Regions from separate parts of the Lysinibacillus sp. NPDC093197 genome, predicted to be linked through region 2. Evidence: riboswitches for the same ligand, from Rfam matches in the RefSeq annotation. Region 2 holds a riboswitch; the other holds the start of a gene.

The links. A riboswitch is a leader RNA that binds a small molecule or an ion and turns the genes downstream of it on or off. The one in region 2 is predicted to bind lysine.
Region 1: it holds a riboswitch for lysine, as region 2 does, so the genes downstream of both, ACIP9G_RS12240 (amino acid permease) here and ACIP9G_RS01400 (transporter substrate-binding domain-containing protein) in region 2, are expected to answer to the same signal.

Annotation. Positions count from the first base shown of each region.
Region 1 covers NZ_JBIVOH010000003.1:487,277-494,676, reverse strand. Annotated here, with positions in the region: tRNA gene ACIP9G_RS12315 (tRNA-Lys) at 1-41, shown strand, start outside; tRNA gene ACIP9G_RS12310 (tRNA-Leu) at 50-131, shown strand; tRNA gene ACIP9G_RS12305 (tRNA-Gly) at 181-255, shown strand; tRNA gene ACIP9G_RS12300 (tRNA-Leu) at 261-349, shown strand; tRNA gene ACIP9G_RS12295 (tRNA-Arg) at 365-441, shown strand; tRNA gene ACIP9G_RS12290 (tRNA-Pro) at 465-538, shown strand; tRNA gene ACIP9G_RS12285 (tRNA-Ala) at 554-629, shown strand; tRNA gene ACIP9G_RS12280 (tRNA-Ser) at 641-733, shown strand; tRNA gene ACIP9G_RS12275 (tRNA-Phe) at 746-818, shown strand; tRNA gene ACIP9G_RS12270 (tRNA-Gly) at 828-901, shown strand; tRNA gene ACIP9G_RS12265 (tRNA-Ile) at 906-979, shown strand; tRNA gene ACIP9G_RS12260 (tRNA-Asn) at 992-1,068, shown strand; tRNA gene ACIP9G_RS12255 (tRNA-Glu) at 1,070-1,141, shown strand; gene ACIP9G_RS12250 (nitric oxide synthase oxygenase) at 1,362-2,408, shown strand; gene ACIP9G_RS12245 (CynX/NimT family MFS transporter) at 2,448-3,653, opposite strand; lysine riboswitch at 3,832-4,007, shown strand; gene ACIP9G_RS12240 (amino acid permease) at 4,091-5,554, shown strand; gene ACIP9G_RS12235 (response regulator transcription factor) at 5,789-6,481, shown strand; gene ACIP9G_RS12230 (sensor histidine kinase) at 6,486-7,400, shown strand, end outside.
Region 2 covers NZ_JBIVOH010000001.1:277,353-284,752, reverse strand. Annotated here, with positions in the region: gene ACIP9G_RS01410 (2-oxoglutarate dehydrogenase E1 component) at 1-2,639, shown strand, start outside; gene odhB (2-oxoglutarate dehydrogenase complex dihydrolipoyllysine-residue succinyltransferase) at 2,737-3,975, shown strand; lysine riboswitch at 4,317-4,502, shown strand; gene ACIP9G_RS01400 (transporter substrate-binding domain-containing protein) at 4,622-5,473, shown strand; gene ACIP9G_RS01395 (amino acid ABC transporter permease) at 5,795-6,520, shown strand; gene ACIP9G_RS01390 (amino acid ABC transporter ATP-binding protein) at 6,534-7,265, shown strand.

The DNA of each region.
Region 1 (7,400 bases), on a different contig from region 2:
TTTTAATCAGAGGGTCGAAGGTTCGAGTCCTTCATGGCTCATCATATTTGCGGGTGTGGCGGAATTGGCAGACGCACTAGACTTAGGATCTAGCGCCGCAAGGCGTGGGGGTTCGACTCCCTTCACCCGCATCATTTATTTTAATTACATAATTGCCAGGATAAATAATCTTATGCACATGCGGAAGTAGTTCAGTGGTAGAACACCACCTTGCCAAGGTGGGGGTCGCGAGTTCGAACCTCGTCTTCCGCTCCAAATGTGCCGGGGTGGCGGAACTGGCAGACGCACAGGACTTAAAATCCTGCGGTAGGTGACTACCGTGCCGGTTCGATTCCGGCCCTCGGCACCATTTTTTTTATATTAAGCGCCCGTAGCTCAATTGGATAGAGCGTCTGACTACGGATCAGAAGGTTGTGGGTTCGACTCCTGCCGGGCGCGCCATAAAAAGATAAGATAGACAGTAACGGAATGTAGCTCAGCTTGGTAGAGCACTTGGTTTGGGACCAAGGGGTCGTAGGTTCGAATCCTGTCATTCCGATCATCTTTTAAAATTGGGGCCTTAGCTCAGCTGGGAGAGCGCCTGCCTTGCACGCAGGAGGTCAGCGGTTCGATCCCGCTAGGCTCCACCATATTTATTTCCGGAGGTATACCCAAGTCTGGCTGAAGGGATCGGTCTTGAAAACCGACAGGCGGGTAACACCGCGCGGGGGTTCGAATCCCTCTACCTCCTCCATTTTCTTTATTCGGGTCAGTAGCTCAGTTGGTAGAGCATTAGATTGAAGCTCTAAGTGTCGGCGGTTCGATTCCGTCCTGACCCATCTTTTTTTGCGGGTGTAGTTTAATGGTAAAACCTCAGCCTTCCAAGCTGATGTCGTGAGTTCGATTCTCATCACCCGCTCCAAAGAGGGCCTATAGCTCAGCTGGTTAGAGCGCACGCCTGATAAGCGTGAGGTCGATGGTTCGAGTCCATTTAGGCCCATATAGAAATTATTCCGAAGTAGCTCAGTTGGTAGTAGCACCTGACTGTTAATCAGGTTGTCGCAGGTTCGAGTCCTGCCTTCGGAGCCATGGCCCCTTGGTCAAGCGGTTAAGACACCGCCCTTTCACGGCGGTAACACGGGTTCGAATCCCGTAGGGGTCATCTAGTAAAGCATGTAGCATAGCGTTGCTACATGCTTTTTCTTTGTATTTTTTCGAGTTATTTACTTAGTTCTTATAAAATTTTGATGAAGAATTTTCGACTGTCGGTATAAATTTGAACAAAGTATTTCATATATAAAAGATGTATGTTTTCTGATGGATTTTTTCGTGGTGAATTTATTTCTATTCATCTAATATGAGGTTAGATGGAGGAAAACGACATGAAACTACAAGAGATACAACGTTTTTTAACACTTTATCAAATGGAACAAAATGAGTCTGCACAATGGCTAACAAATAGATTACAGCAAGTTGAAAAAGAGGGAGTATATATTCCTTCAACAGAGGAGCTTACTTTTGGTGCACGAGTAGCCTGGCGTAATAGTAATAAATGTATCGGAAGATTATTTTGGCACTCACTGCATGTTGAGGATGCACGCGATGTTTTACATGAGCAAGGCATATTTGAGAAGTTGCTACATCATATTCGGTATGCGACAAATGGCGGTAAAATTCGCCCAACGATAACGGTATTTGCATCTGAAAGAGTAAAGATTTGGAATCATCAGCTTATACGTTACGCAGGCTATGAGACGGAAGCTGGTATCGTTGGTGATCCACATTCTGTGCCATTTACAAAAGTATGCGAATCACTAGGTTGGCAGGGTGAAGGAACAGCATTTGATGTACTACCACTCGTTATACAGGTGGATAACCGTAAACCTCAATTATTTACAATTCCACGTGAAGATGTATTGGAAGTTGCAATTCGCCATCCTGAGCATCCGCAGGTGGAGAAACTAGCGTTGAAATGGTATGCAGTGCCGATTATTTCAAGCATGCGCTTTCAAATGGCAGGTATTGATTTTCAGGCAGCTCCATTTAATGGTTGGTATATGGGAACAGAAATTGGGGCACGCAATTTAGCTGATCATGATCGTTATGATATGTTACCGAAGATCGCTGAAATTTTTGGTCTCGATACAACAAAGCAGGCATCGCTTTGGCGTGATCGTGCATTAGTTGAATTAAATATTGCTGTTCTGCATTCCTTTAAAGAAGATGGTGTAAGTATAGTCGATCATCATACTGCTGCACAGCAATTTAAGCTATTTGAAGAGGCTGAGCAGAAGGCAGGCCGTGACTTAACAGGCAACTGGACTTGGTTGATTCCACCGTTATCTCCTGCAACGACACATATTTTTCATAAGCCTTATGTCAATGTTTATAATACACCAAATTATTTTTATCAGAAACCGCATTACTAAATGTAAAGAGGCAGCTCATAGTATGATGAGCTGCCTTTTTTAATTTATATATTCATTTCTAGAAGCTCTAAACGAACAGAAGAATAGTAATGCCGCAACGACAACAAATAGCCATCCAGCTGTATCCCAGCCGCCAAATAAATCATGTAAGTAACCAAATAAAATAGGACCTACTGCGGCTAATAAATAGCCTAATGATTGTGCAAAGCCAGATAAATCAGCTGCCTCAAATGCCGTATGTGTACGAAGTGTAAAGAACATCATTGCAAGAGAAAATGAAGCACCACCTGCTAAACCTAGCAATATCATCCACAGTACAGCAAGACTAGTCCATTCCATGACAAGGCCAGTAAAGCCGATGAAATAAAAGGCAGTAAACATTAAAACGAGGGGTCGCTGTGATGTCATTTTACTAGCGATAATTGGTACAGCTAAAGCCATAGGTACTTGTGAAATTTGCATGATGGAAAACATCCAACCTGCACGATCTGCGGCTATTCCTTGTGCAATATAGATTTCTGGAATCCAAGCTGCAGTTGTATAAAATAATAATGATTGAAAGCCCATCGCGCCCGTGACTGCCCAAGTAACTGGTGATTTCCACAATGGTATACGTGCTTTCGTAGTGGCTACAGTTGGTTCAGGCTTATTAAATTTTAATTGTGGAATCCAAATCAAAATCGTCACTACGACAAGAGCTAGAGCGATTGCAAGTGCACCTTGCCAGCCAAGAGAAGCATTGGCTATGGGATAACTAATACCAGCGCCAATTCCAGCGGTTAAGTTCATGGACATTGTGAAAAATGCCATCAGTAATCCAACATGATAAGGGAATTTCATTTTAAGTAGCCCTGGAATAAGGACGTTACCAAATGAAATAGCTACACCTATTATCATTGTACCAAATACGAGTAATCCTGTTGTTCCAAGTGAACGCAGCACAATTCCTAGTGCTAATAAAATCGTTGATATAAATAGTGTTAATTCCAGACCCAGTTTTCTTGCTATTACTGGGGCAATAGGTGACACTAGCGCGAATGCAAGCAATGGAATGGTTGTTAGAAAGCCTGCAAGTACGTTAGATATACCGAGATCCTCACGAATGAAGGAAATAATTGGTCCTACAACCGTTAATGGCATACGTAATGTCGAAGCAAGAAAAATTACACCGATGACTAATAGAAGCGTTGTGCCCTTCCAGTTAATCTTTCTGCTAGGATAAGTAGATTCCTCGTTAGTTGTCAAAATAAGTACCTCCCTGATAGAACAATTATAATTCGAACCACTATAACACTTTAACACAATAATAAAAATAGTAGAATATTCATAAAATACAGAACATTAATCGTATTATTGAAATGTCTTAGGTCGTATGTTAAACTAAGAAACATCATAAATTTAATAATTATATGCCTCATGTTTGTATTGAGGTAGAGGTCGCGGTATTTATAAGTAAGCTAATGGAGATGACAAGCATTGAAGATGTTAGCTGAAAGGAAATATTGCCGAAGTGTGAGGGGACTTGAAAACCTCATGCTGGGGCTGTCTCCGAAAGGAACAGAACTGTCACGTTGGACAACGTGTTGTGCTATCATTTTTAAGAAACAGAGGATTTACTTAGCCATCACAACGTTCATGTGATGGCATTTTTTTGCCTCTTAGAAAAGGAAGGAAGCTTTAACGTGAGTGAGATAAAAACTAATCAGCTCGGTCATAAAGCACCAGAGTTGAAAAAAGAATTAAAAAGCCGCCATATAACAATGATTTCGTTAGGCGGTACGATTGGAACTGGGCTATTTCTAGCAAGTGGTGGTGCTATAGCGCAGGCTGGACCAGGTGGTGCACTTCTTGCTTATGCATTAATCGGCATTATGGTGTACTTCTTAATGACAAGCTTAGGTGAAATGGCAGCTTATATGCCTTCATCAGGTTCATTTAGTACGTATGCAACAAAATTTGTAGATCCAGCGCTTGGCTTTGCGCTTGGCTGGAACTACTGGTATAACTGGGCGATTACAATTGCCGCTGAAATTGCAGCAGTTTCTCTTATAATGAAGTACTGGTTCCCAGACAGCTCTTCGGCACTATGGACAGTCATCTTTATTGCGATTGTACTAACATTTAATTTACTATCTGTAAAAAGCTATGGTGAAAGTGAATATTGGTTCGCAATGATAAAAGTTGTGACTGTTATTGTTTTCATTATCGTCAGCCTATTGATGATTTTCGGTATTTTAGGTGGACAAGCTCCTGTAGGCTTTACGAATTTCTTTATAAGTGATGGACCATTCCACGGTGGCTTCCTTGCTACATTCGGTATATTTCTAGCAGCAGGTTTCTCGTTCCAAGGGACAGAGCTATTAGGGATAACTGCTGGGGAAACTGATGATCCTGGTAAAAATATTCCGAAGGCTGTTAAGTCCGTCTTCTGGCGTATTATTTTATTTTACATTTTAGCCATTGCAGCTATTGGGATGTTAATTCCATTTACAGATGCTCGTTTATTATCTGAAGATATTGCTGTTTCACCATTCACATTAGTGTTTGATCGCTTAGGAATTGCCTTTGCTGCTTCATTAATGAATGCCATTATTTTAACGGCGATGTTGTCTGCAGGTAATTCAGGATTATATGCATCATCACGTATGTTATGGCAATTAGCAGTAGATGGACATGCACCTAAGATTTTCGCTAAGCTAAGCCGTCGCGGAATTCCAATTTACGCATTACTGCTGACATTAGCAGTAGGTTGCTTAGCATTTTTAGCATCATTCTTTGGTGATGGCGTTGTCTATATGTGGCTTTTAAACGCATCTGGGATGTCAGGCTTTATTGCATGGCTTGGTATTGCCTTTAGTCATTACCGTTTCCGTAGAGCTTTTGAAGCACAAGGCATAGACCCAAAATTACTACCATATAAAGCAAAGCTATATCCATTCGGGCCACTCTTTGCATTTACAGTGTGTATGATTGTTGTAATTGGTCAAAACTACACAGCTTTCACAGGCGATTCAATTGACTGGTACGGCGTTCTTGTTTCATATATCGGTATACCGCTGTTTATCGTCTTGTGGTTAGGCTATAAAATAAAACATAAAACTAAAATGATTCCACTGCAAAAGTGTGATTTAAAAGTAGAAAAATAGAAATAAAAGCTGTCCTATTAGTTTATAGGGCAGCTTTTATTTATTTGCCGTTGATTTCCGTTGTGTGCGGCGCTGGAGTGTGATTTTAGCTTGGTAAATTGTTTGAGAATTGTTTGAGTGCCTGTCACTTTTAAAAAAACATATGGTAAGCTATATAGAGACAGGATAAAAATGTAAAACTGTTCAAGCAGATGGGAATTAAAGATAATGCTTTATTGAGAAGAGGTGCCTAACATGCAAAAACATATATTACTTGTTGAAGACGATGAGGCCATCCGAGAAATGGTCGACAAGTTTTTAACAATGGAGGGCTTTGCCGTTACATCCGTTACAAATGGTGAAGAAGCAGTGCAAATTTGTTTAAGTAAAACGTTTGATTTAGTTATTTTGGATATTATGATGCCTAAACTAGATGGATTAGAAGTGTTAAAAATAATTCGAGAAAAAGAAGCGCTACCTATTATTATGATGTCAGCAAAAGACAGTGATGTAGATAAAGCATTAGGTCTTGGATTAGGAGCGGATGATTATATTGCAAAGCCATTTTCAATGTTGGAATTTTCAGCGCGTGTGAAAGCTGCAATACGAAGGGCTACACAATATTCAAGCTCGATGGAGGAAACGAAGGGGACATTGACTATCGGTAACTTGGTAATTGATGTCGTTAATTTCTCAGTTAAAAAAGACCAACAACAGGTGAAACTAACTTCAAAGGAATTTGCGATTTTAAAGCTATTTATCACAAATCGTAATCGCGTATTTACTAAACAGCAAATCTATCAACTCATTTGGAATGATGAATATTATGGTGATGAAAATATTATTAATGTGCATATAAGGAGATTGCGAGAAAAAATTGAAGATGACCCTTCCAACCCAAAGTATATTAAAACACTTTGGGGAATTGGCTATAAATTAGAGGGCTAGGCGTATGATACTATTTCTATCTACCATTATTCTTTTTCTCATAGCAATCATTCTTTTTCAGTTGAAAAGAAAACGTGAGCAAAACGTTACGCTCAAATATATGCACACCAAACTACAAGCTATTATAAACGAACAATCAAACGAGAAAATTTTAGTTGCTACATCGAATCAAGAACTACAGCAACTGCTTACTACTATAAATGCATTACTGAATGATACGCACAAAATATTAGCCAAACATCGAAAAACGGAAAGTTCAATGAAAAAGATGCTTGCCAATATTTCGCATGATTTAAAAACGCCGTTAACAGTTGTGCTAGGCTATACAGAAATGTTGCAACTACAACATTCGCTAAAAGATGCAGAACAAAATCGCTTACTTTCAGGAATCCATTTAAAAACGGAGGAAGTATTGAAGCTTATTCATACATTTTTTGATTTGGCAAAAATTGAAGCGGGCGATACAGAATACCCAATAACAAAAGTAAACGTAAGTGAAATATGCCGCAAAAATATTTTGTCATTTTACGATATGGTGATGTCGGTAGGCCTTCATATAGACATTAACATACCTGAATCACCGATTTATGCTCTAGGCAACGAGGATGCGTTAGAAAGAGTGTTAAACAATTTAATCGCCAATGCAATTGCTTACGGGGCTGAAGGTCGTGTAATTGGGCTAACAGTAAGAAATGACGCTACCGATGTTTATATTGATGTCTGGGATTGTGGGAAAGGTATTGATGAATATCATATAGACAGCGTATTTGAAAGGATGTATACGCTTGAAGACTCAAGAAATAAATCATTTCAAGGTAGTGGGCTAGGTCTAACGATAACAAAGCGACTTGTAGAAATAATGAATGGTACAATCCAACTGAAAAGCATCCCTTATGAAAAGACGGTTTTTACGATTTCA
Region 2 (7,400 bases):
GTGGTTCAGCAGCTCCTGCTGGCGATTATAAAAAGGTATTGGCAGCTGTTAAATTAGCTGATGCAATTCGTTCTAAAGGGCATTTAGCTGCAGATATTTATCCTTTGAAAAATCGTGCACTTCAAACAGCACAAATTGAAGAAAGTGCGTTCAACTTAAGTCCTGCGGATTTAGCAGAAATACCTGCTGCTATCTTCTTCAAAGATGTGCCAGCGGGCGTGAAAAATGGTAAGGATGCTATTGACTATTTGAAATCTGTCTATACAGATAAAGTAGCTTTTGAATATGAGCATGTGGTAGCAACTGAAGAACGTGAATGGATTCAAGCACAAATTGAATCTGGTTCTTTAAAACAAGCACTAACTTCAGATGAAAAAAAAGCGTTATTAAATCGTTTAACACGTGTTGAAAACTTTGAAAAATTTATTCACAAAACATTTGTTGGTCAAAAACGTTTCTCTGGAGAAGGTTTAGATACTCAAATTGTCCTTTTTGATGAAATTTTAAAAACAGTAGAAGCAAACAATGTTGAAAATGTTCGTATAGGAATGGCGCACCGTGGCCGTCTAAATGTACTAACACATATTTTAAATAAACCATATGACATGATGTTCTCAGATTTTGCACATGTTTCAAACGATTTATTTATGCCAGAGCATGGTCGACTTGAAATTACAAAAGGTTGGACTGGCGACGTGAAATACCACATGGGTGCTTCATATACTCGTGAATCAGGCATGAACGTAAAACTAGCTTATAACCCTTCTCACTTAGAAGTTGGAAACCCAGTTGTATTAGGTTCTACTCGTGCAACACAAGATGATACATCAAAACCAGGGCAAGCTGTGCATAATCCAGCAAAAGGCTTAGGTATTCTTGTACATGGTGATGCTGCATTCCCTGGTCAAGGTATTGTTACAGAAGTGTTAAACTATTCGAAAACAGAAGGTTTCTCAACAGGTGGGACAATTCATATCATTGCAAATAACATGATTGGTTTCACTACAGAGCTTCAAGACTCACGTTCATCTGTCTATTCTTCTGACCCAGCAAAAGGTTATGAAGTACCAGTTGTTCATGTGAACGCAGACAGCCCAGAAGCTGTTTCTCAAGTAGGTCGTTTTGCAGCAAGCTACCGTCAAAAATTCGGTAAAGATATTGTTGTTGACTTAATTGGTTACCGTCGACATGGTCATAATGAAACAGATGACCCAACTGTAACAAATCCAGAAACATACAAACTTGTTTCGAAACATGAGACAATTCGTGCATTATACGGAGCGCAGTTAGTAGCAGAAGGATTAGTTACTGCTGATGAAGTTGCGGCACTTGATTCAGCTATTTATGCTGAGATGCAGGTTGCTTACGATCACGTTAAAGAAATGGCAGAAAAAGATGAACATAAACATTTAGAAATGCCAGAAGAATTAAAAATTAATTTCCCACAAATCGATACAGCAGTAGGTGCTGAGCGTTTAGAAACGATTAACGAAGAACTACTTGTGTTTGAACAAAACTTCGAGCCACAAAAGAAATTAGGCAAAATTTTAGAAAAACGTCGTGATGCATTTGCATCTGCAAAAATTGATTGGGGTCATGCTGAAACATTAGCATACGCAACAATAATTCAAGATGGCACTCCAGTACGATTTACTGGTCAAGATGCTCAACGTGGTACATTCTCACAACGTCATTTAGTGTTACATGACAAAAATAACGGTAACGTATTTACACCACTTCACCACATTTCTGGTGCAAGCGCTTCATTTACAGTACACAACTCACCATTGACAGAAGCTGGGGTTGTTGGCTTTGAATACGGTTACAATTTAGAAAAAGGTAACGTACTTTCAGTATGGGAAGCGCAATTTGGTGACTTCGCGAACATGGCTCAAGTGATGTTTGATAACTTCATTTCAGGGGCACGTTCTAAGTGGGGTCAAAAATCTGGCTTCGTCATTCTTTTACCTCACGGTTATGAAGGGCAAGGTCCTGAACACTCTTCAAGCCGTATGGAGCGCTATTTACAAATGTCTGCTGAAAATAACTGGTTTGTTGCAAACTGCTCGAATGCAGGGAACTACTACCACTTATTACGTCGTCAAGCAGCATTGTTGGAAACAGAAGGTGTGCGTCCATTAGTGGTTGTATCACCAAAATCGTTACTTCGTCATCCATTAGCTGCAGCAAATGCTGAACAATTAGCAAATGGCTCATTCCAAGAAGTAATCGAGCAACCAGGTTTAGGTTCAAAAACTAAATCTGTTGAACGAATTGTATTAGGTACGGGTAAAGTAATGATTGACTTAGCAGACCGCGTGAAAGATGGAGAAGGCTTCGATCACTTACACATTGTTCGTGTAGAGCAACTTTACCCATTCCCAACAGCGCAAGTTGCTGATATTATTGCTAAGTATCCTAACGCTAAAGAAATCGTATGGGTACAAGAAGAACCTAAAAACCAAGGTACTTGGAATTACGCATTGGAAACATTATATGAACTATCTGAAGGCAAAAAGCTTCGTTATGTAGGTCGTCCTGCAATGAGCTCAACTTCAGAAGGTGATGCAGATTCTCATAAAGCAGCTCAATCAGCTCTAATTGAAGAAGCAGTTGCTGAAACGGTAAAAGTAAACTAAATATATTATTATTACTGGAAGCTGGGCTACATGCCTAAGGCGGTAGCCCTTTTATGTGCATGATACGCATGCACGTTAATCAAAGGAGGAAATGAAAGTGGCTGAAATTAAAGTCCCTGAATTAGCAGAATCGATTACAGAAGGTAGTATTGCACAGTGGGTTAAAAAAGTGGGAGACCGCGTGGAAAAAGGTGAATTCATCGTTGAACTTGAAACAGATAAAGTAAATGCTGAAATCATTTCTGAAGAAGCTGGGGTGTTAACACAAATTTTAGCTGAAGAAGGCGATACTGTTCTTGTAGGTCAAGTAATCGCAGTTGTAGAAGCGGGCGAAGGGGCAGCACCTGCACCAGCAGCCGCACCAGTTGCGGAAGCTCCAACACCAGCGGCTCCTCAAGCAGTAGCTGCACCAACACCAGCAGCACCAGTTGTGGAAGAAACTTCTGGCGAGCGTGTAATTGCATCTCCTGCAGCACGTAAACTTGCTCGTGAAAAAGGTATTGATCTTGCAGCTGTATCTCCAGTTGATCCACAAGGTCGCGTACGTGTACAAGACGTTGCAGCTCACGGTACAGCACCTGTAGCAGCACCTCAAGCGACACCAGCAGCACCAAAAGCAGTAGTAGCTGTTGATGAGTCACGTGTTACAGTTGAAAAAATGAGCCGTCGTCGTCAAACAATTGCTAAACGTTTATTAGAAGTTAAGCAATCGACTGCTATGCTTACAACATTCAATGAAGTAGATATGACAAATGTTATGGCACTACGTTCTCGTAAAAAAGATCAATTCTTTGAGTCTACTGGCTCTAAGCTTGGTTTCATGTCATTCTTCACAAAAGCTGTTGTTGCGGCGCTTAAAAAATACCCTTATGTGAATGCTCAAATCGTTGGCGATGAAATTCACTTAAATAACTTCTTTGATATTGGTGTAGCTGTATCAACTGAAGAAGGTTTAGTAGTACCAGTTGTACGCGATGCTGACCGCAAAAACTTTGCTGAAATTGAAGATTCAATTGCAGACTTAGCTAAAAAAGCACGCGATAAAAAATTAGGTTTAGCTGATCTTCAAGGTGGTTCATTCACAATTACAAATGGTGGTGTATTCGGTTCATTAATGTCAACACCTATTATGAACGGTACACAAGCTGCTATTTTAGGAATGCACTCAATTAAAAAACGCCCTGTAGAAGTAAATGGCGAAGTAGAAATTCGTCCTATGATGTACTTAGCATTATCTTACGACCACCGTATTATCGATGGTAAAGATTCTGTAGGCTTCCTTAAAACAGTTAAAGAGTTACTTGAAAATCCAGAAGATTTATTATTAAATTCTTAATTCGATAAATTAAGTATTCAAACCCTGCAAACTTAACTGTTTAGCAGGGTTTTTCATTTAGATTGATTTACGCTATAATGAAATTTGCTTGATGGTCTTAATGGCCTTTATTTGACTGGGAAATCGATTCTTATGGTTTATAAATCTTGTTTTTTATAATAAAAATTTGTGAAATGATGACAAACATAGTTAATGTTATTCTACTTTATTTATGGATTTTAAAAGGATTATAGGCTAATTTTGTAATTAGTCAGAAAAATGATAAAACTATCTTGACGACTATGCTAGCTTTATAGTAATATCTATATATCATTTAAATAAACAAACCTCACTTTTGTTTTTTGTGAGGTAGAGGCGCGGTATTTATTAGTCCATTGCTGAGTATAAGCAAGCGAAGACGTAATGGAGAAGGAAATATCGCCGAAGTATAAAAGGAGCTCGTACTTTTATGCTGGGTCTGCAGTGAATAAGTGCAGGACTGTCCTAGTAAATTCAATTCCAGTTTACTAGGTTGTGCTATCTCGGAAACATGGAAATTATAGTGAGGATTTGGGCAACTGTCAATAAAAGGTAAGACCTAAGTTCAAAACTTAGGTCTTTTTTTGTACAGTTGCTTTATTTTTTTTACAGAAAAGGGGAGTTTTAGATGAAAAGAAAATGGTTGTTATTTATGTTAACAGCAATGACAGCAATCGTGTTAGCGGCTTGTGGTTCTGGTGACAAGGATGAAAAGACAACAGGTGATGGTTCAAAGGAAGAAACTGGTGGAGAGTTCCGCATTGGGATGGAAGCAGGTTATCCTCCATTTAACTGGACTCAGCAAGATGATGCAAACGGAGCAGTGAAAATTGCTGATAATGCAGAGTATGCAGGCGGTTACGATGTACAAATGGCGAAAAAAATCGCTGATGGCTTAGGTAAAAAATTAGTAGTAGTAAAAATGGAATGGGACGGTTTAGTACCTGCGCTTCAGTCAAAAAAAATCGATGCGATTGTAGCAGGGATGTCTCCAACAGAAGAACGTAAACAAACAATTGATTTCACTGAAAACTACTACACTTCTGATTTCGTAATGGTAATTAAAAAAGGTAGCAAATATGAAAATGCAAAATCAATTCAAGATTTTTCAGGTGCAAAAGTTACATCTCAGCTAAATACATCTAACTATAATGTTATCGATCAAATTAAAGGTGTAGAAAAGCAAACAGCGATGGAAAACTTCTCTGCAATGCGTGTAGCTCTAGAAGCTGGCAAAATTGATGGCTATGTAGCTGAACGTCCAGAAGGTATTTCGGCAGCAGCAGCTAATGACAAATTCACATTTGTATCTTTTGAAGAAGGATTTGATACAGATATTTCAAATACTTCAATTGCAGTTGGTTTACGTAAAGGTGATGCTAGTCTAGATAAAATTAATGAAATCTTAAAAGGTATTTCAGAAGATGATCGCCAAAAAATTATGGAAGAAGCTATTCTTCAACAACCTGCAGCTCAGTAATACAAAAAGAGATAGGGTTGTCCTTAACGAAAAAACAGCATACCGGAAATTTCAAGTATGCTGTTTTCTCTAAGTGAAAATTCACTTACAACATATAGAGAAGTTGATTTTTACTGATTGAAAGTCGTGACATTTTGCTAAGAGCGACTGGGACAGCCTTTATCATATTTAGTTTGTTCAGAGAGGCAGTCATTCTGAATAAAGTCATGTCTAAGAAGTGTGTCACATATTTTGAATAAAGCAAATGAATTCAAATGAAGAGATGATTTCACAAAAGGCATAATTGATATAAAGCAACAACACGTTGTTAGGAGGAACATCATGAGTTTAGAATGGATCATTTCTATTATAGAAAACAACTGGCAAATGTTTTTACGAGGAGCGTATTATACGTTACTCATTTCAACAATCAGTACAATTATTGGTGCATTCATCGGATTTTTTATTGGGATTATGCATACCATTCCAGTTCGTAAAAAAAGTATAAAACATTTTTTATTAAAATGTATTAATTTTATACTGACATGCTATGTTGAATTTTTCCGTGGTACACCAATGATTGTACAGGCAATGGTAGTATTTTACGGGCTAGATATTGCTTTTGGCATCGATATGCACTTTATTACTGCTGGTATTTTAGTCGTTTCACTGAATACGGGTGCGTATATGGCTGAAATCGTACGTGGTGGGATTGTCTCTATCGATAAAGGTCAATACGAAGCTGCTTCTGCGATTGGCATGGGGCATGTGCAAATTATGATGCATGTTGTATTACCGCAAGTTGCTCGTAACATCTTACCTGCAACAGGTAACCAACTCATTATGAATATTAAAGATACTGCCGTTTTAAGTGTAATTGGTGTAACGGAATTATTCTTTCAAACAAAATCGATTTCGGGTAATAACTTCCGTTATTTCGAATCGTTCTTTGTCGCATGTGTGCTTTACTTCATTATGACATTTACGGCTTCAAGAATTTTACTATATGTAGAAAAACGTCTTGACGGTCCGGATGCTTATCAAAAAGAACTGAAAGAAATTGACTAGGGGGAACGAACAAATGGCAATCATTCAAATAGAACATTTAAGTAAATCATTTGGTCGTAACCAAGTATTAAAAGATGTGAATTTTAAAGTAGAAAAAGGAGAGGTTGTATGTCTAATTGGTTCATCAGGATCCGGCAAGTCAACACTCCTTCGTTGCATTAATTTACTTGAAACACCAAATGGTGGGGAAATTATTTATAAAGGGGAAAATATTTTACACGCAAAACATAACGTTCAAGCTTATCGTACACATTTAGGAATGGTTTTCCAACAGTTTAATTTGTTTAACAATCACAATGTGCTAAAAAATTGTACAGTTGGACAGGTAAAAGTGTTAAAGCGATCAAAAGAAGAAGCTGAAAAAACAGCTTTAAAATATCTTAAAATCGTCGGGATGGATCAATATGTTAATGCAAAACCACGTCAACTTTCTGGTGGTCAAAAGCAACGTGTAGCCATTGCTCGTGCATTATCTATGAACCCAGATGTAATGCTTTTCGATGAGCCAACATCCGCTCTAGATCCAGAAATGGTTGGGGAAGTGTTAAAAGTAATGCGTGAATTAGCAGATGCGGGAAATACGATGCTGATCGTTACACATGAAATGGAATTTGCGAAGGAAGTTGCAGACCGTGTTGTGTTTATGGATAAAGGTGTAATTGTTGAGGAGGGGCCCCCTTCAAAGGTGCTAGTAGACCCGGAACACGAACGTACAAAAGAATTTTTAAAACGAACGCTGAAGTAAGTTTTATAGTATTTCAATTGTTTTCATATGTTTGTATAAAATAATGCCTAAAAAAGTGAGTCCAGAGCGAAGGACTCACTTTTGCTTATCGTATCCGCACGCAGCGGAAGTCAACAGCTTTTGCAATCATGTTAA